2 regions of the Virgibacillus kimchii genome follow, and region 1 is predicted to be linked to the other one. Evidence: a T-box and tRNA genes for the amino acid it is inferred to sense, from the RefSeq annotation. Region 1 holds a T-box; the other holds one or more tRNA genes.
What was found. The T-box of region 1 lies ahead of ACZ42C_RS06425 (valine--tRNA ligase). A T-box ahead of a tRNA ligase gene usually reads a tRNA of that ligase, here a tRNA-Val.
Positions count from the first base shown of each region.

Region 1 (15,658 bases):
GGCGAAGCAGCTTGAATTAATGGGAATACCGGTTTTTAATTCTGCCGGTACAATAGATATAAGTGACGATAAGATTGCTACGTATTTGGCTTTAATAAAACATAAACTTCCGATTCCGAAAACCATTATTTATCCAAAAGTATTTGGAAATGGTGTAACTGACCATCATATTATTTCAAGAGCCATGGAGAAGCTTGGCTTTCCGATGGTGGTCAAAGAAGCATACGGATCATTTGGTGAACAGGTTTATCTCATTCATAGCGAAGAAGAGCTTATTAGAAAGGTGCAGGATTTAAAAGAGAGAGCATTTGTCTTTCAGGAATTCATCTCCACAAGCTCCGGCCGGGACATCCGGCTCCATGTTGTTGGCGATAAAGTAGTAGCCGGGATGAAGAGGATCTCTTACACTGATTTTCGGGCAAATATTACTGCGGGAGGCAAAATGGAAGCTTATGAAGCAAATAAAGAGGAAAAAGAATTGGCGATTCAAGCAACGAAAGCCATCGGTGCTGATTTTGCCGGAGTGGATTTATTATTCGGTCCGGAAGACTCCCCTCTTATTTGTGAAGTGAATTCCAATGCCCATATTCGGAATATGTACGACTGTACAAATATTAATGTCGCAGATTATATAATGGATTATATTCTGCAGAAAATAGAATAGCCGGTTACTCCGGTTTCATAAAGAGGTGAAACCCATATGTTTTCAGGATGGCTCATATATGCAAAAGAAGATGCAAATGAGAACCAATCGTTTATTGAATGGTTTATCGAAGAAGCACGCTTACAAAATATGTCCCTTAGATTAGTCTTCCGGGAAGAATTGAAACTTGGGATGAAAGATAATAAACCGACCATCTGCATAGGGGATAAGAAAGTAACGATGCCCGATACTGCCATTGTCAGAACAATGGATCCTTTTTTAAGCCGTCATTTGGAAACATGCGGGATATCTGTTTTTAATTCTTCCCATATTTCCCGGATCAGTAATAATAAAGCACTTACACATCTGTATTTATCTGAACTCGACATCCGCATGGTGGACACTGTATTTACCAATAGGGAGCAATTATATAATGAACAGCCGTTTGAATACCCATTTATTGTAAAGAAAAATACAGGAAAAGGCGGTACTGGGGTGTTTCTTATTGAGAATAGAATTGATCTGTTGGCCTGCATGGAAGTTTTGTCTGAACGGGAATTAATCGTTCAAAGATGTAATGTGCAGCTTGGAAAAGACATTCGCATTTTTATTGTCGGGAAAGAAATTGTCGGTGCGGTCCTTAGAGAAAACAAACACGATTTCAGGGCAAACTTTAAACTCGGCGGCAGTGCTTCCCTTTACCATTTGAAAGATGGGGAGCGGGCCATGGTGAAAAAAATCATGCATGCCTTTAATTTTGGGATGGCAGGGATAGATTTTTTAGTCGGTAAGGACGGGGAACTTATCTTTAATGAAATAGAAGATGTAGTTGGTTCAAGAACATTGTCGGCCGTCAGCGACATCAATATACTTCATAAATACACGCATCATATTACAGGACAATTGAAAAAGCGGAATTTCAAGTAATCTTTTGAAATTCCGCTTTTTACTATCTTTTTAGCTCCTCTATCCGAGCTTTTACTTTTTCCTGTTTATTCAAATAATCCTTTTCCTTTTTCCGTTCTTCCTCCACTACTTTTTCAGGTGCTTTATTGACAAACCCTTCATTTGCCAGCTTCTTCTGAACACGTTGTACTTCTTTCGTCCATTTGTCCAGTTCCTTTTCCAGCCGGTTCAGTTCCTGATCAATGTCAATCAGCCCTTCCAGCGGCAGAAACAATTCTGCGCCTGTTACCACCTGTGACATGGATTTTTCCGGGACATCAATAGTTGCAGAAATCATCAATTCGCCCGGATTACAGAAGCGGACCAAATATTCACGGTTTCTTTCAAGTTCCGAAACAATCATATCATTTTCAGGCTGGATAAGCAGCGTTACTTCTTTGGACATTGGTGTATCCACTTCTGCCCGAATATTTCGCACAGATTTAATAATGGAAACAAGACGTTTCATTTCCTCGGAAGCTTGTTCATCATGAAATTCCTGTCTTGGTTTAGGCCAATCACTGACAGTAATGGAATCTCCTTTGTGCGGAAGCTGCTGCCAGATTTCCTCTGTAATAAATGGCATGAATGGGTGAAGCAAACGCATCGTCTGATCAAAAACATATGCCAGTACAGAACGGGTTGTTTGTTTTTTCTCTTCATCCTCTCCGTAAAGCGGAAGCTTAGCCATTTCAATATACCAATCACAAAGTTCATCCCAAATGAAATTATACAAGTGACGTCCGGCTTCTCCAAATTCATATTTATTCGTATTTCTTGTTACGTGCTCGATAGTTTCGTTTAAGCGGGTCAGGATCCATTTATCAGCAAGTGATAACTCCCCTGACAGATCAATATCCTCATACGCAAAGTTTTCCATATTCATCAATGAAAAACGGGCTGCATTCCAGACTTTATTGGCAAAATTCCAAGTGGACTCCACTTTCTCCCAATGGAAACGCAGATCCTGACCCGGGGTGGAACCAGTCAGCAGAAAATAACGTAAGGAATCAGCTCCATATTTTTCAATGACATCCATCGGATCTACCCCATTGCCGAGTGATTTGCTCATCTTCCGGCCTTCCGCATCCCGGATGAGTCCATGGATAAGTACATCTTTAAATGGTCGTTCATCGGTAAACTGCCTTGATTGAAAAATCATCCTGGCTACCCAAAAGAAAATGATGTCATAGCCGGTAACAAGCACATCTGTCGGGAAGTAACGCTTAAAATCCGCTGATTCTTCGTCCGGCCAGCCCATCGTGGAAAATGGCCACAATGCAGAAGAAAACCATGTATCAAGGACATCTTCATCCTGTTCCCAGTTTTCAATATCTTCAGGTGCTTCTTTGCCAACATAAAGTTCATTTGTTTCCTTATGATACCACGCAGGGATCCGGTGTCCCCACCAAAGCTGTCTGGATATGCACCAGTCACGAATATTTTCCATCCAGTTTAAATAGGTCCGTTCAAACCTTGGTGGCACGAAGTTTACCTTTTCTTCTTCTTTTTGCAGCTCAATGGCAGCGTCGGCAAGCGGCTGCATATTTACAAACCATTGCGTTGATAGGTATGGCTCCACAACTGCACCACTTCTTTCCGAATGGCCAACCTGATGTGTATGATCTTCCACTTTAAACAATACACCCTGTTCCTGAAGATCGCTTACTATCCGCTTCCTGCATTCAAATCGGTCAAGCCCCTCATATTTGCCTGCATTTTCATTCATGGTTCCATCCTCATGCATGACCAATACGCGCTCCAGCTGGTGACGGTTTCCAATGTCAAAGTCATTTGGATCATGTGCAGGCGTCACTTTGACAGCGCCGGAACCAAATTCCATGTCAACATAATCATCAGCAACAATTTCAATTTCCCGACCTACTATTGGCAATATGACTTTTTTACCAATTAAATGCTTGTAACGGTCATCTTCCGGATGAACAGCGATTCCGGTATCCCCAAGCATCGTTTCCGGTCTCGTTGTCGCTATTTCAATCGTTTCACCACTGCCCTTGATCGGGTAATGCATATGATAGAATTTACCCTGTACTTCTTCATAAATTACTTCTATATCCGAAAGTGCTGTCTTCGTTTTCGGATCCCAGTTGATAATATATTCTCCACGGTAAATCAGGCCTTCTTCATACAGTTTTACGAACACCTCTCTAACCGCATTGGACAGACCTTCATCCAGGGTGAAACGCTCCCGTGAATAATCAAGGCCAAGACCGAGCTTTTCCCATTGCGACCGGATGAAGTCTGCGTATTCTTCTTTCCATTCCCAGGCAGTTTCCAAAAATTTCTCCCTGCCAAGCTCATATCTGTTTGTGCCCTGTTCCTTCAGCTTTCCCTCTACCTTGGCCTGAGTGGCAATACCAGCATGGTCCATACCCGGCAGCCACAATACATCGTACCCTTGCATCCGTTTCATTCGGGCAATCGTATCCTGCATCGTGGTATCCCAGGCATGACCCAAATGAAGTCTCCCGGTTACATTCGGCGGCGGAATGACAATCGTAAATGGTTCCTTATCCTTATCTCCGGTTGCTTCAAAATATTTTCCCTTAAGCCAAAATGAATAACGTCCTTTTTCCACTTCCGCGGGATGGTACTTCGGTGAAAGTGATGCTTTTTCTTTATTTTCCACAAAAATTGCCTCCTTTTAAAGTAATATATATGGTACTTTTTTTAACCCAAAAAAACCCTTTGCATCCTTAATAAAGGACGAAAAGGGCATGATTTCCGTGGTACCACCTTTGTTTACAGATCAGTAAATACACCTCTGTACACTTCATTGTTTTAACGGTACATTTACCGGCACTCTTCTACTGTTACAGTATCATCTACTGCAAGTTCAAAGAAGCTGTATCCAGGGCGACCTTCCAGCAAAAACATTCCGGGAAATTCTCAGCAATCATTCCCTCTCTGTTGGTGTTTTTCCTGTACTCTTCCCTATCATAACATTTAAATTATTGACTGTTACAACATATTTTATCGATAAGTTTGTGACGCGTCAAGCCTTTATTAAAGTTGTTGCACAAAGTACCTCTTCCTATACATAGTATATTATAAAGTTCCTTGAAAATGAAACCTTCCGAAAAGAGGTGAGGACATGGCTCGATATTATCGTTACCGCCTGCCGCCGTGGGCGTTAAAATGCATTCTGATAGCAGAAAAAGTTACGCTGCCGATTCTTATATTCCAGCTGGTTCGCACATTATTTTTCCCGACAACTTTGGATGTCTTTCTGCTCGGTATCATCGTGTTTATTTATATTTGTTTTTCTCTTGGCTGGATTTAACTATCCAGTTCATCTAAATCCAATGTATCATATTCGTTTTCCACATACCGGGACCACTTTAACCCGAAAAGTATTTGCCGATAGGTTTGCTGAAGTATTTTCGTTTGATGCATCATTGATTCACCGGACTTGCGCTCAGTGTAGTTTTGCACGATAGTTAAATAGGGGGTCGGATCTAAAAGGTGGATGGTAAGTATGTAAAGCTCTATTTTGGTTAATTCATTTTCATTCATATAATTTTTGAATAAATCAATGGCTTCATCTGTTGGAGCATAATAGTTTTTCATTTCATTCTTATAAAAGGAGACCAAGTCCCTTGTTGGATTGTCATATCGTACATTTTCCCAATTAATCAAATGCAACTGTCGGGTTTTTAACATATGACTGAATTCCAAATTGCAATGACATAAGCTTATACTCCATGGAATCGTATCCTCCTCTATTTCCATTAATTGCTCAATGCGTCTCTTCATTTCCATGAGAGAGTACTCGACGTCTCGAAAATGGGTGCAGACGGACAATTCGAATGGGGACATAAATCGGTTCTTCTCAAATTGTTCCACAAATCCGAGAAGTGATTGCTGTACATGATCACAATATGATCTGTATTCCCGGAAACCAGGGAGAAATTCCGATGTCTCAGCAGTTTGTACTTGCCTTGTTCTGGCATGAATATATGCGATTGTGCGATAAAATTGCTCAATCGTTTTTTTATCCTTTTGTACCACTGCTTCTTCCAGCCAAGGACTCAAGTAATAAATATGTTGATTTTGAATTGCATACAGTTCCCCTTTTGCTGTCAGATATACCGGTAACACAGAATTAAGATTCTGGTGGTATGCCTGTTCATATACGTGCTTCCATATCCGGGCTTCGTGCTCATTATTCAGGATGCTTCTTTTTAAGGCATAGTCCCTGTTCCCATCACTAACTTTATACACATTTTCAGTGATTTGTTCGATATGCAGTGGGTATATATTATAGGCAGCAAGCACTTTTTGAACAATTTCCATGTTTATTCAGCCCCTATAAAACTATTTTGGCCTTTAAAAAAACAGAAAGCTGGTTTGCACGACGATGCAAACCTCATATTCCAAAGGGCAAGTAATGGAGCCGAAAGTGAGTAAAGCTCCGTATGTTGCTCCAGCTAAGATATAAGACATCTATTACTTCTGTAAAAATTTTGCTCCCCCCAGCTACTTTAACATCACAGTAGCAAAATGGTATAACTAAGTAAGCTTCACACAAGCAGGGCAGCGGTTTCCTGATAAGATAATCCGCACTGCCCATGTCTGTGTTTTTCACTTTCTTCAAATGAAACTGAAGTACTTTATCTAGTATGGTATATATAATAATTGTCCTGTTCTGATTTCAAAATCATTGTCCAGCCCGTTTTGCTTAATTAATTGCAATGCAGTTACCTGATACCGCTCTGCAATTGTTTCAATCGTATCTTTTTCCTGCACAATGCATAACCTGACCTTTGCAAATTCTTCTTCCTCTTCTGCGCGGAACATCGCGGATAAATAATCCACATCTTCTTCCAACTTTTCTTCTCTGTCATCACTGCTGATTTCGTAAGTCATCGACGAAGATTCATTTTCCGATGTTTCCAACCATCCCTCTGAAGAAATATCTGATTCTGAGCTGGAGGCAGAACTGCTTTCCGACTCACTGGAAGGCATTTGAGCAAAAAACTCTTTTAATGTTTTTGTTTCCTTATACTTCCACCTGTCTTTTTCTCCGGATTCCTCTTTAGCATTTTCTTCTTCCGGTATTTCTTTTTGTTCTTCCAAAACCGGTAAATGATCTGTATGAAGAGACTCAAATGACTCAGAAGAAGTTTCAGCCTGATCCTTCACTTCGAATTGAAAACTTTCATTTTCCCTTATGTCTTCCGTTTCCTCTTCTTTCCGTGAACCCTCCATACTTTCGTTTTCCTGATCTTTCATCGTTTCATGAATGCCATGAATCTCAATGGTGGAATACAGCCTCAGTAAATCTTCTTTCGGCAATTCATAATCAAAGGATTCAATATAGACGGTCACATCATTTAAATCTGTGATTCTATAAGTTGGCACAGAAATTTCCACAGGAAAACGATGGATGAACGTCGTATCTCCATCGTCTGAATCAACGACCCGCTCTACATAATGTTTGGACTCAAATTGATCCGGATTAATTACTTCTTCTTCCTGCTCTGTTTCATAAGTCTTCTTTTGGTACTCCCCCTTAAGTTCAATGACCCCTCTAATTGAAATATAGTCCTTATATGGTTCTATGGTTATATCCGGATCAAGTGAAATTCCTTTCATTTCATCTACTTCCTGTCCTTTTTCAAAATAAATGGATTCATTCAATTCAAAACGGAATGTCTGATTTCCTTGTGACAACGGATTTCCTCCCTTCCTAATATACTCCATATATTCCTGTCTAAATTAACTATATGAACCTGCATGCAAGAATATGCTAATTTAAGTGCTGCTGGGGCAGGTTGATAAGTGCAATACTTGTGGACGAAAGGCCGACTGCACTGCTGCTGCAATTAAAAAAAGCTATTCCCCGTCGAAGGAATAGCTTTGTACTCTTACTACAATATATTCAATTTAACTTAGAGAATGCATAGTCAACAGCCTCGATTGTTTTTTCAATATCATCATCTGTATGAGCAGTCGACAAAAATAATCCTTCAAATTGCGAAGGTGGCAAAAATACGCCCTTTTCGATCATTGCCCGGTAATATTTAGCGAAATGATCCAAATTGGATGATTGTGCGGTCTCATAATTGATCACTTTCTCGTCTGTAAAGAAAACGCCAACCATGGAACCTGCTCGGTTTATATGAATTGGAATATTATATGCTGCTGCTGCTTTTTCGAATCCTTCCACTAATCGGTCTGCTTTTTTATTAATCTCCGTATAGGCTTCTTCATCCAATGCGCTTAATGTTTCATAGCCAGCAGTCATAGCAAGCGGATTACCGGAAAGTGTTCCTGCCTGATAAATGTTACCGGTCGGTGCTACTTTTTCCATTATTTCCTTTTTACCACCGTATGCACCTACTGGCAGACCTCCGCCAATCACCTTTCCTAAACAGGTTAAATCAGGGGTAACGCCAAAATGCCCCTGCGCACATTTATATCCTACCCGGAAACCTGTCATTACTTCATCAAATATAAGCAGGGAGCCATTATCTTCCGTGACTTTTCTTAACTTTTCCAGGAATTGATCAACCGGAGGAACCACACCCATATTTCCGGAAACAGGTTCCACGATAACAGCGGCTATATCTTCTCCGAACTCTTTAAATGCGTAATCTACACTTTCCATATCATTATATGGAACAGTAATCGTATTTTGCGCAATGGATTCAGGTACACCTGGACTGTCCGGCAAACCTAAAGTAGCCACTCCGGATCCTGCTTTAATAAGCAGAGAATCCCCATGCCCATGATAATTGCCTTCAAACTTAAGGATCTTGTCTCTTCCGGTATAACCCCTTGCTAAAGGCAACGCACTCATCGTCGCTTCCGTCCCTGAATTTACCATGCGAACCATTTCTACGGAAGGTACACGTTCAATAACAAGATTAGCTAATTTATTTTCCAAAATAGATGGGGCACCAAAGCTTGTTCCTTTTGCAGCTGTTTCTTGCAGCTTGCCCACAACACGGTCATCAGCATGTCCTAAAATAAGAGGTCCCCAACTTAATACATAATCAATATACTCATTTCCGTCAATATCCCTGATTTTGGATCCTTTGCCCGATTCCATGAAAATCGGTGACATGCCAACAGATTTAAAGGCACGGACCGGTGAATTTACTCCCCCCGGCATTAACTCAACAGCTTCTTTGTACGCATCAACAGAATTATCGAATTTCATTCATCATCACCCTTACCTCATTAGTTTATTGCAGGTTATATTGGCCGGCCAATAATATTGTAACGTCCCTGGATCGCATTCCATGAATGGCCATTGAGTAGTTTTATAAGAATCATCAGCCAGTAAAAGAACCAGAATTGTTCAACCAGCGATCAGGGGGTCAAAATCCATCTCTGATTTTAATGGTTCAGCTTATATTATTCATTCAACCATTTTGCTGCATCTTTTGCAAAGTATGTGATAATTAAATCGGCTCCTGCCCGCTTCATGGATGTCAACTTTTCCAGTACAATTTCCCTTTCATCGATCCAGCCGTTTAGCGCTGCAGCTTTTACCATGGAATATTCACCACTTACGTTATAAGCAACTACAGGTGCTTCAAAATTATTCCTCACGTCACGAATAATATCCAAATATGAAAAGGCTGGCTTAACAATAAGGAAGTCTGCACCTTCCAACATATCCGATTCTGCTTCACGCAATGCCTCCCGACGGTTGGCATGATCCATTTGATATGTTTTGCGGTCACCAAATTGCGGTGTGCTGTCTGCTGCATCACGGAACGGACCATAAAAAGCAGAGGCGTACTTGATGGCATAGGACATGATTGGGATATTTTGATAACCTGCTTCATCGAGCGCCTCACGAATTACGGTAACAAACCCGTCCATCATATTGGATGGAGCAATAATATCCGCTCCCGCTTCCGCCTGGGACACAGCTGTTTTCGCATGCAGCTTTAACGATTCATCATTATCCACGTCCCCTTCATGAATGACGCCGCAATGACCATGCGAAGTATACTCACATAAGCAGGTATCGGCAATAATAAGTATTTCGGGGAATTCCTTTTTCAGAAAACGAGTAGCTTCCTGAACAATACCGCTGGAAATAAACGCTCCGGTTCCTTTTTCATCCTTCTCTTTCGGCACTCCGAACAATAGCACTGCTTTAATCCCCAAACGCTGAACTTCCGCCACTTCTTCCTGCAGGTGATCAAGGGATACTTGAAAAATTCCCGGCATGGAAGGTACTTCGTTTTTTACATTTTCCCCTTCCACAACGAATAATGGATAGATCAGGTCATCAACGTGAAGATGGGTTTCCCGTACCAAAGAACGCATTGCACTTGAAGTGCGTAATTTTCGGTGACGGTCAAAACTATTGGTCATTACTCATCAAGCTCCTTTTTCGAAAGATACTTTCCCAATCTGTGAATCATTCCGTCTATAGTAAACTCCTCAGGCACTAATATGGATTGAAAATCTAATTGTTTTGCTCTTTTTTCTGTCGTAGTTCCAATACATACGACCGGCACTTCCAAATTCACCTGGGCCATTGCACGATATGCTTCAACGGAAGAAGGGCTCGTAAATGTAATAAAATCAATTTCACCTGTATTCAACGTATCATTTAAACGTGATTTCATATCCATTCGGGAGCCTGTTTCATACACTTCCATGGCATCATATTTTATCGATCGGCTTTCAAATGCAGCCGGAAGAATATCGAGGGATTTGCTGCCTCTGACAATGAGTACAGGAGACACATCATTATAAACCTGAAAAAATTCCTTTGCCATCACTTCCGCATTATAAACAGATGGAATAAAAGCAGCATTAAACCCATGATTTTTTAGTGCATCTCCTGTTTTATGGCCCACTGCAGCAAGGGTTACCGTTTTTAAAAACTGTGTATCGATTTGATATGAATCAGCTAATTTGAAAAAACAATGTACTCCATTCGAACTTGTGAAAAATATCCATTTATAGTTTGCCAACTGTTTAAAGAAAGTAATATTCTCCTGATGATCTTTACATGAAATTTGTAAAAGAGGTACTTCAATCGGAACCCCTCCATATTGACGGATTTTCGCAGCGAATTGCCTCCCCTGCTTTTCCTCTCTCGTTACAAGAATCCTTTTTCCATGTAATGACACCATCAGTTGTCAAGCTCCTCTTTTACGCTTTCCACAATTTCTTTTGCTCCCTGTTTGATCAGACGGTCGGCAGCTTCTTTTCCGACAGCTTCAGGATCTTCTCCGCGTACTTCTTCCTTAAGAATCGTTTTGCCGTCCGGCGTGCCAACCAATGCTGTCAGGACTACATCCTCATTTTCCAAATAGGCATAACCTCCGATTGGCACCTGACATCCACCCTCCAGTAAATGAAGGAAAGTTCTTTCAGCTCCAATCGTTCTGGCTGTATATTCATCATGAATAGATGATAGAATTTCCCTTAACTCATCATCTTCCTCACGGCATTCTATGGCCAGTGCTCCCTGGCCGACAGCAGGCACACATACATCCGGCTCCAGGTATTCCGTGATCAGATCTTCACTTAATCCCACCCGTTTCAATCCGGAGACCGCTAAAATAATTGCATCAAAATCCTCTTCATTCAGTTTTTTAAGCCGGGTTTCTATATTTCCGCGAATCCATTTAATTTGTACATCCGGTCTTTCTGCAAGCATCTGTGCGGACCGCCGCAGACTGCTGGTACCAATAATCGCACCCTCAGGCAAGTCCTGTAAAGCTATATTATTTTTTGAAATAAAGGCATCCCTGTGGTCCTCTCTTACCGGAATTGACGTTATCATAAGTCCCGGCGGCATTTCTGAAGGCATATCCTTCATACTATGTACGGCCAAATCAATTTCCTTATTATACATCGCCTGTTCAATTTCCTTCACAAAAAGACCTTTCCCGCCTACCTTTGATAAGGTAACATCGAGAATCTGGTCTCCTTTAGTTACGATTTTTTTCACTTCAAAATCGTTTTTTACACCTGCTTTTTTCAATTGCTCAATGACCCAGTTTGTTTGTGTCAGGGCAAGATTACTCTTTCTTGAACCTACAATAATTTTACGCATCTTTTTTCCTCCTTAACATGGTCTCCAAGCTTCCGCTTAAATATGAAATCCGGACAGCAGGCTGAATAAAAAGAAATTAATCAGCATAAATAAAAAGGCTGCTGCATTATAAACTGCTATGGACTTCCCTCTATAGCCTGTTCCAAGTCTCAGAATTAAGAACAGGCTGTACACTGCCAATAAAAGTATTGATCCAATAGTTTTTATATCCACCCAGTAAAATTCCGACTGGGAAACATAAGCCCACACTATCCCCAAAATGATTCCTATCAATAATATTGGAACACCGATGGAAATGGCACGGAACGCATGGATATCCAGTGCCTGCAAATCCCCAAAGCGCCAAATCCACTTTATGGCTCTTTTTTCTTTTAACAACCGATATTGTATCAGATACATAAGGGAAAACAAAAATGATATTGTAAAGAACCCATAGGAAAGGATGGACAAAGTAATATGGGAGATTAAAATCTCATGTGCAAACTGTGCCCCTTCCGGCTGCCGCATTTCCCTGGCTATAGTGGATGTATATAAAAGAAAAACAAAAAAGCTGAAAACATTCGTAAAAAACACAATGAAATGAATGGATAATAACCGATTAAAAACAATTGCCAACGTTAGCAGTACCCAAGCATAAAAAAACAAACTGGCATTCAATGTCAATAACGGAATATTATTTTTTATAAGCACCTGGTACAATAAAAAAACGGTTTGAAAAAGCCAAACCATAGTAAGTAACCGGAAGGCTATTTGCTTCACCTTCCGATTATGCCAGATAAAGTCATAAAAGTAGCTGATGAGACTTAAAACATACAAAATAAGAATGATTTCATATACCCATTTCCATTCAGCCATATAGGGTGTCCTTCCTCTTAAATGGTCTGTATTTTTTTTCGCAGGGCAAATGCACGTTCATTCGCTTTTAACTTTATCATCGTTTCATTTTTTTTTGCCTGTTTTTCAAATTCTTCTTTTACTTCTGCTTCAATACCGAAAATATCGATAAACAAATCCAGGGATTCCTCTGCCTGGTCACTTGCCGCCAGTTCTTTCGCCTGAGTTACCGGTTCTTTTAAAAGCTGATTAATAATGCTTTTCGTATGCTTTCTCAAAACTTTCTTTTCCCGTTCAGTCAGGTCGGGAATTTTCCGCTCAATGCTTTTCATGGTCTCCGCCTGGATGGATAGGGCTTTATGTCTTAAAGCCGAGATTACCGGAACTACTCCCAACGTTTTTACCCATTCTTTAAAATTCACGATCTCTTCTTCCAGCAGTAACTCAATTTTTTCAGCTGCGGCCTTGCGAGCTTCAAGGTTTTTATCCACCACATGCTGCAAGTCATCAATATCATATAGAAAAACATTATCCAATTTACTTATTTCAGGATCAATATCCCTTGGAACGGCGATATCGACTAAAAACAGAGGGCGGCCTTTCCTTTTCTTCTGAATGTCAGCCACAGTTTCTCTTGTCAAAACAATGTCTCTTGCAGCGGTAGAACTAATTAAAATATCTGCTTCTTCCAAGAGGTTATCAAGTTGATCCAGGGTTTCCGCTTTTGCATTATATGGTGCTGCGGCTTTTTCCGCTTTTTCCAATGTCCGGTTTACGACGGTAATATTCGTTGCCCCGGCACCATGAATATTCTTAAGTGCAAGTTCTCCCATTTCCCCTGCTCCGAGTACTGCAACCTGTTTGTTTTTCAAATCACCAAAGATCTTTGTTGCAAGTTCTACGGCAGCATAACTGATGGAAACTGCCTGTTCGCCAATAGCCGTTTCTTTATGCATTCGTTTCCCAAAGGTAATTGCCTGTTTAAACAGCTCATTAAAAATTGTTCCGGTTGTTTTCAGTTGCTGGGAAGTGAGAAAGGATTCCTTTACCTGCCCCAGAATTTGCGTTTCACCAAGAACCATGGAATCAAGCCCGGTGGATACACGGAATAAATGCTCCATCGCACCGTCATCCTCCGTAATATGAAGATAAGTCGAAAAATCAGATTTATCTATTTGGAACCAATCGGATAGAAATTGCTTAATATAGTAACGTCCAGTATGAAGCTGATCTACAACAGCATAAATTTCAGTCCTGTTGCATGTGGATATAATTACATTTTCTAGAATGCTCTTCCGTTCCTTTAACTCAATCATTGCTTTATGCAATGAATCCTCTGTAAATGTAAGCTTTTCCCTAATTTCAACAGGGGCTGTTTTATAATTAAAGCCGACTTTCAATATATGCACTTGATCTACCCCCACATGAATACTTTAAAATGACAACTTTATGTTTAAGACAATTCTCCATGATTATATAAGTTATTATTTTATACACTTTATTCATTATTATAACATGCCGAAAAAGCAGTTTTCTGGTAAAATGTGAACAGAATCTGAAACTTTACTTACATACAATCGTATAGGAGTTGTATACGGTTGTACTCTATCATAAGAAAATGTGAGAAGCAAGCAATTGAAGCGAAAGGCGGGGTTCGTTGAAAAAACAGCAATCCATTGGAGCTTATATATTAATCGGAATAGGTGTTTTCTTTCTGCTCAGACAATTAAAGGTACCTATTCTTACAAATTTTTATTCGTGGCAAACGATTGTTATTATTATTGGATTGGCCTTTTTAATACATAGCTATAAAACAAAGAGCTATCAGAATATTTTCAGTGGTATTGTCCTATTGGGGATTGGCATTCATTTTCACGGCTTGGAACATTATACATTCTGGATTGATCATTGGGCAGTATATATTTTGATTATTGGTATGGCATTTCTGATCCGATCTACAAAAACAAAGGATAGCTTTTTAATCGGAATATTGCTTTCAGGGTTAGCTGTTCTCCTGCTTTTCCCTTTCAACTTGCCTGATTGGTTAAGCTGGATTTATATTGTTTTTGAATTAGTGGAAAGGTATTGGGCAATCATATTAATTATTATAGGTATTTATTTGCTTAGAAGAGGGAAATAGAAGGCTGGGCAGGAGGGACGAATCTTTTCAGTGGAATGAACATTTAGTGCATTCCCAGGTTCCTCCCCCCCTATCCTTCACTTTCTACAAAAAAGCCCGTAAAAGCCGCCAAGCTTCCTCTTTTCCTTCTCCTGTTTCCGCTGAGAACGGTAAGAGCACATCGCCCTGTTCTATCTGAAATGCGCTGCTCGCGCGCTTCATATGAGCTGCCCTTTTGCTTTTTGATACTTTATCAAGTTTTGTAGCTACAATAATAACCGGAAGATCGTAATACTTTAAAAAATCATACATCTGCAAATCATCACCGCTTGGTTCATGACGTAGGTCCGTAATCAGTAATACAGCCTGAAGCGTATCTCTTGTTTGGAAATACTCCTCCATCATCACTCCCCATTTTTCTCTTTCCTTTTTGGAAACTTTTGCATAGCCATAGCCGGGAACATCAACAAAATAAAATGCCTGATTAATTTTATAAAAGTTCAACGTTTGTGTTTTTCCCGGTTTGGACGACGTGCGGGCAAGATTCTTCCGATGGATCAGTCTGTTGATAAAAGAAGACTTTCCCACATTCGACCTGCCGGCTAATGCAAATTCCGGCAAGCCATCATTAGGGTACTGTTTTTTACTTACTGCACTGATGACAATCTCCGCATTAGTTACCTTCATGCTGCTTCCCCTTCAATGCGTATTCCAGTACTTGGTCCAAGTGGTTTACTTTTATAAATGTTAAATCGCTGCGTACACTTTCGGGAATATCTTCTATATCCTTTTCATTTTCTTCCGGTATAATAATAGTAGTAATACCAGCACGATGGGCACTTAGCGACTTTTCCTTCAGCCCGCCAATGGGCAGAACACGCCCTCGCAATGTAATTTCCCCTGTCATCCCCACTTCTTTCCTGACTGCCCTTCCGGTTAAGGCGGAAACAAGTGCAGTTGCCATTGTAATACCTGCTGAAGGTCCGTCCTTCGGTGTTGCTCCTTCAGGAACGTGGATATGAATATCATTTTCTTCATGGAAATCAGGATCAATATT
Region 1 is NZ_AP043951.1:1,244,066-1,259,723, forward strand. It holds gene ACZ42C_RS06415 (ATP-grasp domain-containing protein) at 1-664, shown strand, start outside; gene ACZ42C_RS06420 (ATP-grasp domain-containing protein) at 701-1,570, shown strand; gene ACZ42C_RS06425 (valine--tRNA ligase) at 1,593-4,238, opposite strand; T-box leader at 4,309-4,559, opposite strand; gene ACZ42C_RS06430 (hypothetical protein) at 4,704-4,892, shown strand; gene ACZ42C_RS06435 (hypothetical protein) at 4,889-5,905, opposite strand; gene spoVID (stage VI sporulation protein D) at 6,227-7,285, opposite strand; gene hemL (glutamate-1-semialdehyde 2,1-aminomutase) at 7,494-8,777, opposite strand; gene hemB (porphobilinogen synthase) at 8,975-9,949, opposite strand; gene ACZ42C_RS06455 (uroporphyrinogen-III synthase) at 9,949-10,719, opposite strand; gene hemC (hydroxymethylbilane synthase) at 10,719-11,648, opposite strand; gene ccsA (cytochrome c biogenesis protein CcsA) at 11,685-12,503, opposite strand; gene hemA (glutamyl-tRNA reductase) at 12,521-13,891, opposite strand; gene ACZ42C_RS06475 (LiaI-LiaF-like domain-containing protein) at 14,140-14,622, shown strand; gene yihA (ribosome biogenesis GTP-binding protein YihA/YsxC) at 14,707-15,288, opposite strand; gene lon (endopeptidase La) at 15,275-15,658, opposite strand, start outside.

Region 2 (15,658 bases), 970 kb from region 1:
TCGTTATCAAATTCGATTGTGAAGCCTTTATGATACCCAGTTTCACCATCTTCTTCATTTGATGTTACTGTGAAGCCTTCAGTCACTTCTTCTCCACCAACTGTTATTTCTACCGTGTCAGGAAGTAAGATCATTCCTTTATTCGGAAACGTATCAACGATTGTTAATTCTGTAATTGCTTCTCTGATTGGATTAACTGTTAATCTCCAATCCATAGTGCGTTCGTTATAGTCAATACCTTCAAAATCTTTAGCAAAGCTGTTGGCAGGAGGTCTGATAGTTTCATCATCTTCAGCCCTTGGCTCTCCTACACCAAGACCATCACCATCTAATGTTGCTTTGTTATCAAACTCATCAATGGTAAAATCCGTAATTGTCGTTCTGTATTCAATTGTAATTGTTTCTGTCCCAATATTTTCTAAGCTTATTTGAACACTCTGTCCATCAACTGATATGTCAACACCTTCGTATGTTTCGCCATCTTCACCTGTAACGGAAATATCATCTTCAGAAATAGTCAACCCTTCAGGAATAGCATCATTTACAACAACATCATCCAATGGATGTTTAGCATTATTTACTTCAATCGTCCAAGTAAGTGTTTTGTTGTCATAATCTACATTAGATACTCCTGATTTTTCTAAGAGTGTAGCTCTCCAGTGATCAACAATAGCTCTATCCTCACCTACTGTGATGTCACCATCTCTTAATTCCGTTTCATTAGTAAATTGATTATGATGCTGATATTCGCCATCATTTACTAACCTCCAGTCAATATCTGTACTGAATTCAATTTGATAAATTTCCTCTGCATCTACTTCACCTAAATTGATTGGGAAATCATCTGAATCAATAGAGACACTCTCTCTATTTTCCCAGTTACTGTCATATCTATAGACTTCAATAGAATCTTCTACTATAGACTGTTCCGCTGGCAACGAATCATAAACGATTGCTTTATCAATCTCTCCGCCTGATTCATTAACGGTTATTGTCCAATCAATTTGATGAGTATTCCCATTATATTCTCCATCTTTTTCTATTGGGTTACTTCGCTCGAGTGCATCAACAGTTGCTTTTGCAGGTAATTCAGTATCTCCGTATGAGAACAGAGCATCGTTTGTAAAGCTATCAATTGTGTAATCTTCAATTATGGTTGTGTACTCTACTCGATAACCATTGAATGGTGCGATTTCAGGGAAGTTAATTGTGAACGCATTCCCATCCACTTGTGCACCAAAACCAGCTTCGTCACCAACTCTTTTGTCACCACTAATACCAACAGATAGCTCATGTATGTCAAAATCTCTTGGTTCTCCCAAACCTTCAGGAACAATGTCCTCCAAGATTCCTTCTGAAATTAGCTCTTCGTTATGATTCATTACATCAATAGACCAGGTAATTTCTCTAGCATTCAAACCTCGATCAGGATGCCCTTCTTTTGTGATCGCACTAATATCGCCACTTGGTCTTGCAATTACATTGAGTGTTGTCTCATCTCTATCATTGAACTCAATCACTTGCTCTATATTTTCTTCAAATTTTTCCAAATTAAAGTCTAAATTTAATCCAACTTCGCCATTGTACACATCACCATCTTCAATTCTATCATTGAAGACAAATATCAATTCACCATCTTCAATACTGTAAGTCCCGACTTTAATACCACTTGTAACTATATCTGCTTCCGGTGTAGTGACTTGTTCAAAAGTATTCGGTAACTGCATTGAAGCAGTATCTCCACTTTGAGCACCAAGCTCTTTAGTATCCCAAGTAAATTCTATCTCGACTTCAGTGCCTTCCTCTATTTCGATGATGTTACCGTCTTCGATTTCTTCACCGTTATGAATAAGACTTTTGAATGTAAATATATTTCCTAAATCGTTCACTTGAGACGGATCTACTTCTGAAGCATCAAAAGTTGTAATACGGTCTTTCAACGAATCGTCTGCTTCAACTACTTCCTCAGAATTTAACGTTTGTTCGTCAGATGCTTCTTTTTGCTTGGGGTCATCATCTTCTTTTGCAACATCCTCAGAATCTTCTTCCTCAGGCTGTTTCACTTGTTGTTCATCAACAACAGCCTCTACAACAATCGTCCCCAACGCTTCAGGGCTTTCCATGATCGCTTCATCAAAACGAACCGTCACCGCTCCATCAAGCGCAGCCTGGTAAGTCCCAACTTCTACTTCACCATCTGTCAACGCCCCATGCTGCTCCTCTTCCACATACAATTTGTCTGAAAGGGACAGAGACGCTGTATCACCCTCTTCAATTTCAACATGCGAAACCGACCAATCAACATGCACATTTACAGCCAATCCGCCATCCAAGTCGTCTATATTTATTGCTTTTCCATCTTCATCAGTAAACGATACGCCAGTAAAAACGCTTTCCTCTGAACCTTCCGCAACCGATTGTGAAGGTAAAAACAAGCTGCTGGAAATCGTCTGAAAAACAAGCATAAATATAAACAGAATACTTAATCTTTTATTCAATTCACCCTACTCCCTTCTTTCATTTTTTCGAGCGATCAATCACCCTTTCCAGAAGAACATTATAAAAGTTGATACTCTACAAAATATCTACAAAGCTATTAAAAATAGGTAAAATGTATTGTATAATGGGGCTAAAAGATTAATTTTTTTCAAATGACGAGAAGAAATTTCATTGAAGGAGGGTCTTTGTGAAAGCCATTCTTGTTGATGATGAAGCACTTGCTTTAGATTTCCTGGAGCACCAATTGAATAAAATTGGTGGTATTAAAGTCATCGGAAAATTTAATAACATGAACATCAAGAAGAATACTTCACTCCTGCAGGAAGTTGACGTTATTTTTTTAGATATTGATATGCCCGAAATGAATGGCCTTGAGCTTGCTGAAAAAATACTTGAAATAAATGCTAACGTTTTAATTGTTTTTGTTACGGCGTTTAATGAATTTGCTGTCCAGGCCTTCGAGTTAAATGCACTGGACTATGTTCTTAAACCCATTCAATTGGAGCGTTTGAAAAAAACGCTGGAAAGAGTTGAATCAAAGTTAAGTCCTCAAATACATAAACCTGCGAAAAATAAAATGCTGAGAGTAAATGTAGCCAGAGAACTGAGTTTTGAAGCAACAAGAGACATTCCTGAATTCCTTCAATGGCGGACAACCAAATCCCAGGAATTATTTCTCTATCTACTTCACAACTACGGCAAAACGATTCGTAAATCCGAACTTGTTGAATTATTGTGGACAGATTTCGAGGAGGCTAGAGCATACTCCCAATTATATACAGCTATTTATCACATACGGAAAACACTGAAGAAGTACAGTTCGCATTTCACCATAAAAAACATGGGAGAAGGCTATACCCTGTACATAGAAAATTTGTTCATTGACCTTGTAGAATGGGAAAAGAATTTAAAGACCGCTCCCCCACTTACTGGCGAAACGATTGATGCTTATGAAGAAAATATGAAACTATATTCGGGAGCTTTTTTACAGGAATACGATTATTTGTGGGCGGAAGCAGAACGGTATCGATTAGAGCAGCTTTGGCTGAAAGCTGCTTATCAGATAGCAGGTTATTATTCTAAACATGATTATTTGGAAAATGCGCAAAACTGGTATGTGCAGATCTGTAGCACAGCACCGGAAGAAGAAGATGCCCACTTTTCATTAATGAAATTATATGAAAAGCAGGGTTATGGATTACAAATAGAAAGACAGTTTAAAGAATTAACAAATGCGCTGAAGGAACTTGGTTTAGAAGTCAGTCCAAATATAGTAAAGTGGTTTAAACAATGGAAAAGTATACAAGGCATGGAAAGCCCAACCTGATAGGAAGGGCCTATTCTTATTGCCATCTGCATCAAAGCACTGTTAATAACATCACGGCTTTCTTATTAACGCCCATACATCATTTTTTTATTTTACGATTTGCAATTTCATTTTCAAGCATATATATGAAACGATAATCAAGATTTAACTTCGCTGCTTTGGTATATGCCTCTAATAGTTGTTCGTCACTTAATGTAGGATATTGAATACTTCTTTTAAAGCAATTATCAGAATTCAAAGTAATTCATCCTTCATTTTTTATCTCAGGATACAATCTTTGCCTCTACAACTTCTAAACATATAATTGACTCCAGTATACTCAATTATAATAAAATGAGAAGTGTGCTTATCTGTTAGGCCCAGCGAACGAGCCTTACCCATGACGTAGACAGGCGGTGCAAAATGAGAAGATTACTCGTATACCTTTTCCTGAGAGCATTAATGCTATTTTTCCCTGCAAAAAATTCATGCCGATACGAATGACTTTAAAGTGAATACTGGTACGTTTCATACAGAAAAAATTCCTGTGGGAGCCGAATTTACAATTGTGCAAATCAGTGATTTACATAACAAGGTTTTTGATCAGAACAACGAAAAGCTAATTCAAGCTTTTAGAAATGTAGATCCGGACATTATTGTTATTACAGGTGATTTCATCGATAGAAATACATACAACTTCAAATCTGTATTTTCGCTGACTGAACGCATTACTGCCTTTCATCCAGAAGTTTTCTTCGTGTCCGGCAATCATGAATGGGGCAATCCGGGTTATGAGCATTTATTCCAGGGACTTCAGCAAAGAAATGTTCGGATATTAAATAATCAACACATAAAAATAATAACCAAACAGATGGAAATAAATCTTGCGGGAATTGATGATGCTTCGACGGAACATGAAGATATGGAAAAAACATTTTCTGGATTGGAAGAGGAATTATATACGATCCTGCTTTCCCATTCACCTTCCACCATAAAAAAATATCCAGACATACCGGCTGATCTTATTTTAAGTGGCCACACACATGGAGGTCAGGTCAGGCTGCCATTAATTGGTGCTGTAGTTGCTCCGGGACAAGGATTATTTCCAAAGTTTGATAAGGGAGTTTTTGAAATAGGAGAAAACAGGTATTTATATATAGACAGCGGCCTCGGCACAAGTCTTGCTCCAGTACGATTTCTCAATAAAAGCCAGTTCAGTTTGATCCGGGTCCGTAATGAAAATCAATGAACAGCTGGAAAGTCCGGTCAATATAGGTGTCTGTAGCCCTCCATCAAAGGATACAGGCCCTTCTAATATAACGATTCACAACGACTGAAGCCAACAAACTTTATCCTGTCAGGCTTACATTTACACCAAATATTCGGAACAATGTTACACTGTATATAGTTAAATGAATGGATAGCTTAACTTGGAAGGAGTCACCGCTTGTGTCAAATAACAAAAGATATAAAATTCATCCCATCATGGTAGATGTGAATTCTACTTTAAAATCAATAAATTTTTATTTAATTGAAACAAGCCGATCGCTGATGCTCGTTGATGCCGGTTTGCCTAATGAGAAAAACAGAGAAGCGTTACATACCGTTTTACAAGAAAATGGATTCTCTTTGAATGATCTTACTGAGATCATTCTAACGCATAATCACGTTGACCACGTTGGACTTGTCAATGGGATTACGGACAAACATCCGATTCCTGTTTACGCTTCCGAGGAAGCCATTCCCCGGCTAAAAAGAGATCGGGATTTTCTCGAAATGAGAGTAGATTTTTTTGCGCAACTTTATCGTGAAATGGGATGTGGAGAGGAAGGAGAAAAGCAGACAGCCCATTTAAAAGAGGCTATTGAAAAAAACAGTGCACAGTCCATTAAACCTGAGATAATCCCAATTGGAAAAGAGCATGAAGTCTTCAAAGTTATTGAAGTACCAGGACATGCGCCAGACCAGATTGCATTATTTGATAAAAATGAAAGAGAGCTTTTTTCCGGTGATTTATTAATCGAACACATCTCCAGTAATGCATTAATTGAACCGGATTATTCAGGCAAACGCCTGCCTACTGTGAGCCAGCATAAAAAGTCACTGGAGACAATCCAGGCTCTGCATCTTGCAAGAGTTTATTCAGGCCACGGTAAAGTCATAGAAGAACCAGATGAATTACTGAAGAAGCGATTGGTCGGTATTGACAGAAAAGCTGAAAAGCTAAAGAAAACTATACTGGACGGAAATGTCACCGGGAGTGAAATAGCCAAATCGTATTATGAAAAAATATATCACAACCAATTTTCCTTAGTAATGTCGGAAATAGTCGGACATTTGGATTATCTGGAAGAAAAACAACAGATTACGAAAGAGATGATCAATGGGGTTTGGCATTATGCTCTTAAACGATGAGAGAAAAGGGCACTATGAAATAAGCGGATGAAAATACCCAAGAACTGTACGATGCTTCCTGGAAGAGAAAGAAGAACTCTTCCAGGAATTATAGTATAAAACAGCAACACGGTAATAATTTATCAGGTTCATAAACCGAGAATGAAACGCGCTGCTATTGTATTGATCGGGATGTTTGAGAAGCCCCTCCAATGGAGCACATTACGTGAAATATTCAATTTCAGCCTCAGGAAAAAAGCGTCTCACATAGCCGCCTATCGTACCTTTTATTGCTTCCTGCTCTTTATCCTTGTATACATATTTGTAAATGCCATATCGTCCCCATTTTGTTTTCCGCTTAGATTCATCCAATTCCAATTTTGTCATCGGATAGTTTTCCTGGATCACCCGTTTAGCAGGCTTCGTAAAACGGTGCTGGATCATTTCAAAAGTCAAATTCTTCCTCGCATACGTGGGCAGAGAAGCTTCCAGTTTTTCAAACATTTCCAAGTACCCCTGTTCCCAGTTGTCATGCAGGTAAATGGGGGCCACAATGAAGCCCAATGGATACCCGGCTTCAGCTACTTTCGCTGCTGCTTCTATACGTTCATGTAATCTGGAGGTCCCCGGTTCAAAGTATTTGATGATATAATCGTCATTTATACTGAAACGAAAGCGGGTTTTGCCACGGTGATCTGCATCGAGCAGATGATCCACATGTGCAAACTTTGTAACGAATCTGAGCTTTCCGTGTTCAGACTTACCAAAAAATTCAATAGCATGTTTTAAATGATGCGTTAAATGATCCACACCCACAATGTCAGATGTACAGGATGCTTCAAATCTTGTACTATCCGGTGCCCGTTCATTCATATAGTTTTCAGCAGCGTCAAAAATTTCATCCACATTCACATAGGTTCGTATATATGGTTTACTGCCCATCGTCGTTTGTAAATAGCAGTAATGACAATGCCCCATACATCCTGTCGCAAGCGGGATGGCATACTCGGCCGAGGGTTTGGAAGTATCAAATTTCAATGTTTTCCGCACACCTACCACTAATGTGGACTTGGCGGTACGATATTTTTGAAAGCGATTTTCCCCTGGCAGATTGCGTATTTGATTATGTGAAGTTGTTTTGCGTATTTCTATTCCCATATCCTCAAATTTTGAAATCAGCCGCTTTCCATTTGGGTATTCCAATGCCCGAGGTTCTGCATAAACCAATTGAGGCATAAACGGCTTAACCATGGAATTCACCATCTTCTATACTGCCAAACGCTTCTTGATACGCCGCTTCAGCCTCATCTTCTGTAGGAAAAACGGCAAATTCATCTGTAAGTGGATAATAGTGTTCATGTGAAAAAAGCGCCAATTCATTAGGTTTTTCGGGATGCTGCACAATGGCTGCCTGCTGAACATGAGCAACATCCTGCGCATGCGGATTTCGAATGATGACATACACAACTTCACCCGGTTCAAATTGATGTTCCATATGATACCACCTAACTTCTTTATTTTTAGTATCACTTATTGTTTCCGCATGTTTGGCAAATTATGTTTAGGGGGTGTTAAAATAAAGAAGTTCAACATCAAGGGTATTCATCATTGCATTTTTTCTTGCCTTGACAAACAATGTATTTGAGATATAAAAACGCCACCCCTTCTCTTATGAAGGTAATGGCGTTTTAAAAGTAGTGATTCCGATTGGGCTCGAACCAACGACCTCTACCCTGTCAAGGTAGCGCTCTCCCAGCTGAGCTACGGAATCGTATGAAATTGTTGCTAGACTTAATATATTAAATATGGGCGAATATGTCAATAGATAAATCCAGAATATAGAACCGCACAATGTTTTATACTATAGCAAAACCAACCGGCTATTCTCATAAAATATAAAAGATAGTTCCGATCGTTTGATCAGCGCTCAACTCTATTTCCCCAGCCTTTATCCTTAATTTATCCACACTTCCCCGCGCTCCCTCCTGTTTCATCAGTGAATCAACCTCCCCCTCTAATCACAAACCCGCAATAAAAAAACCCTCCAATCTCCCCATAACCACTTCCCTGCCGCAAATTGATTCGAAACACGAAATAAAAGATTGGATTCTATGGACTTTTCACATTATAATGTAATAACACTTATTTTTTTAGCATGGAGAGGGTCATTTTGAAAACTGTTTTTTCTTTTCTGAAGCCGTATAAACTTCCTGCCGCCCTGGCGTTTCTGCTGATGCTGGTGGAGCTTGCCGTTGAGCTTTTGCTTCCTTTTTTCCTTGGCATGATGATTAATGACGGGGTTGTGAATCAGGACATCGGAAATATTATCATGTGGGGCAGTATCATGATTGGCCTTGCATTTATATCATTTGTTGCCGGTATTATTAATTCATTTTACGCCTCCCATGCCGCCTGGGGATTTGCCCGGGACATACGGGAAAAATTATTTAAAAAAATACAGGCGTTTTCTTTTGCCAACTTAAATATGTATCCGACATCCGGGCTGGTTACCCGATTTACCAATGATGTACGGCAAATACAAAATACGATTTTCATGGCACTGCGAATTATGTCCAAAGCACCGCTGATCGTTATTGGCGGGGTGACGATGGCATTTATCGTCAATGCCCGCTTGGCACTTATTTTTCTCGTGACTGTTCCCCTGCTTATTATGTTTCTTTTGTGGGTGCTGAAGGTTGCCGGAAACATGTTCGATAAAGTTCAAAAAAGCGTGGATAATGTCAACCGTGTCATGCAGGAAAACCTTGCCGGCATGCGACTGATAAAAGCTTTTTTTAGAAGGAACCATGAGGAAGAGCGGTTTATGGACGCCAATACGGAACTTGCCGTGCGTACCAGGCGAACGTTTCGATTTGTTGAATCTTCCATGCCTATTTTATTATTTGTCATGAATTTAAGTCTGATTTTTATTATCTGGTTTGGAAATGTGCAGGCAACCGCCGGCGAAACTTCCGTCGGGGAAGTAGTAACGATTGTAAATTATGCGATGCGTGTGGCCATGTCGATTTCCATGTTTACATTTATTATTATGGCCTTCTCCCGAATGAAAGCATCTGCCAACCGTTTAAGCGAGGTACTTACACTGGATACGGATACCCCGAATCAGAAGAGTACAAACAAGCGGGCACAGGTTTATGACGGGAAGATAGAATACCAGCAGGTTTCCTTTCAATATCCTGCTGCAGAAGATAACACATTAAAAAATGTTTCCTTTACAGTGGGGGCACGGGAAAAGCTTGCAGTGATCGGTGCTACAGGTGCAGGAAAGACTTCGTTGTTTCAACTGATCCCAAGGTTGTATGACCCGTCAGATGGTAAAATTTTTATTGATGGAAGAGATATCAGCAGCTATGAAATGGATGAACTGCGTGGGAGTATTGGTTATGTTCCGCAAAGTCCGCTCCTGTTTACCGGTTCAATTACGGATAATATTGCCTGGGGGAAAAATGGTGCTACGAAAGAGGAAATCGTAAAAGCGGCAACCGATGCGCAAATTCATGATACAATTATGGATTTGCCCAACAGCTACGAGACAAAAGTCGGGCAAAAAGGGGTAAATTTATCCGGTGGTCAAAAGCAGCGGATTTCCATTGCCAGGGCGCTCATCCGCAAACCAAAAATACTGATGCTGGATGACAGCACTAGCGCACTGGACCTCGCAACGGAATCACGTTTGCTTGAGGCCATTCAGACGTATCAATGCACAACACTTATTATTACGCAAAAAATTTCTACAGCCAAAAGCGCCGATCGCATTTTACTCATGGATGATGGAGAGATTTTGGAAATCGGCACACATGATGAGCTGCTCGCATCTTCTTCATTGTATAAACAAATTGTGGAATCCCAATTTGGAAAGGAGTATGCATATGCAGAATAACCAGTTCAAAGAGCCTTTTCAATATGAAAAGATTCCACTTGATACCATTAATATTAAAAAAGAAAGAAAAGCGAAAAATACAGCAGGAACCATTAAACGCATCTGGTCCTATTTGGCTCGGGAAAAAGCCAGACTGATACTGGTCATCTTCATGGTGCTGATCAGTTCAGCGATGGCGCTTTTAGGCCCGTTTATGATTGGAATGGCAGTGGATGACTTTATCGTAACGAGGGAAACCGCTGGTTTGCTGACAGTAATCATTTGGCTGTTTATTATTTATGTGCTTCATTCCCTGTCCATTTTCCTGCAGAACTTCTGGATGGTCGGGATTGCACAAAATACGGTGCATTCCCTGCGGAAAGATCTCTTTCATCAGTTTCACCGGCTCCCCATCTCTTATTTTGATAAGCGGCAGCACGGGGAATTGATGAGCCGGATCACCAACGACATTGATAATGTCAATAATACATTGAACCAGTCAGTGATCCAAATCTTTTCCAGTGTGCTGACATTAGTGGGTACGGTTGCTGTTATGCTTTATTTGAGTCCGCTTCTTACGGTAGTAACGATGTCGATTATTCCAGCCATGTTCTATGGCATGCGCTGGATTACGAGAAGAACCGGCCCGCTTTATAAGCTGCAGCAAAATGATTTGGGTGAGGTAAATGGATATGTTGAGGAAATTGTATCCGGTCAGCATATCGTAAAAACCTTTTCCCAGGAAGAGCGGGTCATCAATGAGTTCAAGGAGCGGAATGATAACCTGAACCGTTCCGGATTTTGGGCACTGACGATTTCCGGATTCATTCCAAAAGTGATGAACATGCTGAACTTCCTCAGTTTTGCTTTAATAGCGCTTGTTGGTGGTATTCTTGCCATTAACGGCTGGATTACTGTCGGTGTGATCGTTATTTTCACCGAATATGCTCGTCAGTTTACAAGACCGCTCAATGAACTGTCCAACCAGTTTAATATGCTGCTCTCCGCTGTAGCCGGTGCGGAACGGGTGTTTAATGTCATCGATGAAAAGCAGGAAGAAACGGATGAAGAGCATGCAAAGGAATTATCAGAAACAGCAGGACATATCTCTTTTAAAGAAGTTTCATTCGGATATGAAGATGAGGCAATTTTAAAGGATATCAGCTTTGAAGCAAAACCGGGAGAGACAGTTGCCTTTGTCGGTCATACCGGTGCAGGCAAAACAACGATTATTAATCTGATATCACGTTTTTACAACTATGATGAAGGGAACATAACATTGGATGGAACAGATTTAAAAAACATCAAGCGTTCCAGCCTTCGCCGGCACATGGCTTTTGTATTGCAGGACAGCTTTTTATTCCACGCAACCATTCGGGAGAATATCCGCTATGGCCGGCTGAATGCCAGTGATGAGAATGTAATACAGGCTGCAAAGGATGCCAATGCCCATGACTTTATTGAAAAACTTCCCCACGGTTATGACACGATGCTGGATCAGGAAGGCAGCGGCATCAGCCAGGGGCAGAAGCAGCTTCTAACCATTGCCCGGGCTTTGCTGGCGGAACCTGCCATCCTTATTCTGGATGAAGCAACAAGTAATATTGATACGATTACGGAATTAAAAATACAGGATGCCTTAAAACGTCTGATGCATGGAAGAACGAGCTTCGTTATCGCCCACCGACTGAACACCATTCAGGAGGCAGATCAGATCATCATGCTGGAAAACGGAAAAATTATTGAACAAGGTACGCATGAAGAGCTGCTGGAACAGCGCGGCAACTATTATGGCCTTTACAGAGGTCAATTATTAGATAAAGCCAATTAATTATGATTATAATAGGATAAGAACAAACGCGTGGAAGAATTTAGATTTGGAGTGTTATATTTATGGGAAGAAAAGGGACGATGACAGAGAGAGAAATAGACAGTAAGTATTTGAACGAAAAAATGACCATGAAAATATTTAAACCGGAAAAGTTCTCGGATCTTTATAAATACACGGTATGTATTATGCAGGATGGGGATGATTACTTCCAAATGGGAAGAATCGCTACGTTAAGCGACCGATTGCATGATGCAGGGGAAATTACCAATACTGTATTTGTCGGCATCCATTATCAGGATAGATACGACCGGAGGGAAAAATATCATCCTAAAGGGAAACAAAATGAAAATTATATAAAATTTTTAGTCCGTGAAGCAGTTCCTCTTCTTGATGAGGAACTTCCAACCTATAATATGGGATATACGAGAGCACTGATGGGAGATTCACTTGCCGGAACCCTTGCTCTAATGACAGCTGTCAAATATCCAAATACGTTTGGCAAAGTAATTATGCAATCACCATATGTGGATGACACCGTGCTGGATACAGTAAAGGACACAGGTCATTTATACTCCATGGATATTTATCATACAATCGGCACAAAGGAAACCGACGTTAAAATGACGGATAACAAGACTATGAACTTCCTGGAACCCAATCGGGAATTAAACAAGCTTCTCGTTGATAAAGGGGCAAGTTATACGTATCATGAACTGGAAGAAGGTAACCATACATGGAAATACTGGCAAAAAGATATGAAGCGGCTGCTGAAGACAATGTTTGGTCATTTTACTTAAAAGACCTGGTTGTCACCAAGCCTACAGGGCCACACCCATGTGCCAGGAACCATGAAGATGTTTTATAACTTCTTTACTGTCCGGGAAACCAGTTTTTAAGAGCTTCTTGCAATGAACGACAAGCTTGTGTTGCATTTTTCAGGCAAAAAAGTTATCCTTGCCAAAAATAGCTCTCATTATGGAAGATTATTTGTTATAATGGATAAACACACAAACAGATTTTTTACTTGTATGCGGAACTATATTTTATATCGAGCAAACGCAAAATTTAAAGGAGGGTTTTTATGATTAAAGTCGGAATAGCTATTTTTCCATCAAAAGAAGTACAGGATGAAGCAAATTCATATAGAAAACGTTATGATCCTCACTATGCATTAATACCACCGCATCTTACGCTGAAAGAATCGTTTTATGCAGATGAAAAGCTAATTGATGAATTGACCGTTGAACTTAAAAAAATTGCCAATGAGACAGAGCCTTTTACCATTAATGTAAATAAAGTGAGCACTTTTGCCCCTGTAACGAACACGATTTATTTTAAGGTTGAACCGATACAGGTCTTACAGGAACTGCACGATAAAATGCATGAAGGGAAGTTCCCGAAAGAAAAAGAGCATTCCTTCGTTCCGCATATTACCATTGCACAAAAGCTGTCCCATGATGAGTATTCTGATGTTTTTGGCCAGTTGGGCATGAAGAATATAAAATTCGAGGATACTGTAGATCGTTTCCAATTATTATATCAGCTGGAAAATGGTTCATGGACCGTACATGAAACGTTCGTATTTGGAGAGGAAAAAGTGTGAATATAATTGTAGCCGAAACAAAAGAAGAAATTGATCATGCTTATCAGGTACGGATGAAGGTATTTGTAGAGGAACAGAAAGTACCTACTGAAGAAGAGATTGATGAACATGACAAGACGGCTATTCATTTCGTCGGATATGAAGCCGAAACTCCAATTGCGGCCAGTCGGCTGCGATTCGCTGATAATTATGGAAAACTGGAACGTATTTGTATTCTTAAAGAACATCGCGGGAAACATTATGGACAGCAAATTATTCATGCAATGGAAGAAAAAATTATGGCAAATGGCTATAAAAAGGCGAAGCTACATGCACAGACACATGCAGAAGGCTTTTATGGAAAACTCGGATACCAAACTGTATCCGGGGAATTTATGGACGCAGGTATCCCGCATGTTGCGATGACAAAAGAATTATAAAGGTTTTGGTATGCCCCTTACTTCGTTGGAGTGAGGGGCATTTCAGCTTCAGGTTCAGTGCTCTGACTTTTACTCCTTCGGTATATGGATCACCTTTTGAATGCTACAATTTAATATGAAGCATCAACTCTCCCGGAAACTTTCTGCAGAGAAGATCACCTTTTCAATTTCTCCAATAACTTGAAATGAGTTCTGATCCATGATGCCCAATGATAATTAATTACATGCATTGCATTCTCCTTTCGCGGTTACACTAATAGCTGACTGTAAAAAGGAGATGATCGCTGTGACAGGCTATTTATCCATGCTAGCCGATACATTATTCGGTTTCGTTGCCTTATTTGCACTCACCAAAATACTTGGCAAGACGCAAATAAACCAAATCACTCCATTTGACTTTATTTCTGCATTAATTCTTGGAGAACTTGTCGGTAATGCTTTATTTGATGAAAAGGCTGGCATCCCCGAAATTGCTTTTGTGGTATCCCTTTGGGGAGGTTTATTATACTTAACGGAAATTATCACCCAAAAGTTTAAACGGACAAGGAAATTACTGGAAGGCAGTCCCGACCTGGTTATGTATAATGGGAAACTGATCCGTGACACGATGAAAAAGAACAACCTTGACGTTAATCAGCTGCAAATATTATTAAGAGCAAAAGATGTCTTTTCATTGGAAGAAGTAGAACATGCCATTTTGGAAACAAATGGAACTGTTTCGGTTCTAAAAAAAGCTCCTTACCAGGCACCCACAAGGAGTGACTTGAATGTAAAGCCGCAAAAAGTTGATTTGTCCACCACCCTGATTAATGACGGAGAAATTATTTATGATAACTTGAAAGAAAAAAATCTGACAGAAGAATGGCTGATGGAACAGCTGAAAGAACAGGACTACGAAAATGTGGAAGACGTTTTTTATGCAGAATATAATAAAGGAAAGAAGTTATTCATACTGCCATTTGTCAATCGTAACCATGAGCGTTATGATTAATAAAAAAGTTATTACAAAAAACAGCTGACTAAACAAGAAAAAGCGAACTTTAACAGAGACTATATGGAAATTCGCTTCTTGAATAATATCCACTTGTGTCTCAGCCTCTAATAATAGGCCTCATTTTATATCTCTGTATAATGGGGCCGCTATTTGTTTTGACAAGTTATATTTTTTGGCTGATGTGCCTCCCTTTCCCCATCCACCTCATATCTGCCTCCTTTTGTGTGTAAGACTTTGGCGGGGAGACCTTTCGATACGTGTTATTTATACGATCATATTCACTTGATAACTTTTGATGTTTTTCCTCAAGGATGACATGGAATGGTTTTTCAATCACATATGGGTTCTTTTTTTGTTTGATGATGCGGTTATGATAATTTTTATAAGTATGATGTTCGATCGGCAAAATATAACCCATGGCGCTCCCTCCCACCCTTGATTTTGTAAAACAACCATTCATTTAACTATACCCGGTTACAGAAAAAATAAAACCTTTTTATATATTTTAAATTTACTTTCTTTATTGTCAAGTACTTTATATACTTGAACAGTAATGTTTCAGGACTTCTGAAACGGCTTCCTGATAGAGAGAAAATAAAAAGCAGCCAGTCGAGCAGCTGCTTCAATTGAATTTAATTTATATCCATGAAAATGGTCTTCGCTCGTCATCATCTTTACCCTTTTCATCTCTGCTTTCCAAATCAAGACCGGAGCTTGATGATTCATCTTCCT
Region 2 is NZ_AP043951.1:270,161-285,818, reverse strand. It holds gene ACZ42C_RS01635 (Cna B-type domain-containing protein) at 1-2,498, opposite strand, end outside; gene ACZ42C_RS01630 (response regulator) at 2,687-3,826, shown strand; gene sda (sporulation histidine kinase inhibitor Sda) at 3,906-4,064, opposite strand; gene ACZ42C_RS01620 (metallophosphoesterase) at 4,317-5,054, shown strand; gene ACZ42C_RS01615 (MBL fold metallo-hydrolase) at 5,255-6,220, shown strand; gene splB (spore photoproduct lyase) at 6,422-7,450, opposite strand; gene ACZ42C_RS01605 (transcriptional regulator SplA domain-containing protein) at 7,443-7,694, opposite strand; tRNA gene ACZ42C_RS01600 (tRNA-Val) at 7,898-7,970, opposite strand; gene ACZ42C_RS01595 (ABC transporter ATP-binding protein) at 8,370-10,100, shown strand; gene ACZ42C_RS01590 (ABC transporter ATP-binding protein) at 10,090-11,910, shown strand; gene ACZ42C_RS01585 (alpha/beta hydrolase) at 11,973-12,707, shown strand; gene ACZ42C_RS01580 (YjcG family protein) at 12,995-13,513, shown strand; gene ACZ42C_RS01575 (GNAT family N-acetyltransferase) at 13,510-13,932, shown strand; gene ACZ42C_RS01570 (DUF421 domain-containing protein) at 14,219-14,923, shown strand; gene ACZ42C_RS01565 (hypothetical protein) at 15,090-15,344, opposite strand; gene ACZ42C_RS01560 (hypothetical protein) at 15,564-15,658, opposite strand, start outside.
Region 2: it encodes a tRNA-Val, which carries the amino acid that the T-box ahead of ACZ42C_RS06425 (valine--tRNA ligase) is inferred to sense. The anticodon was not compared.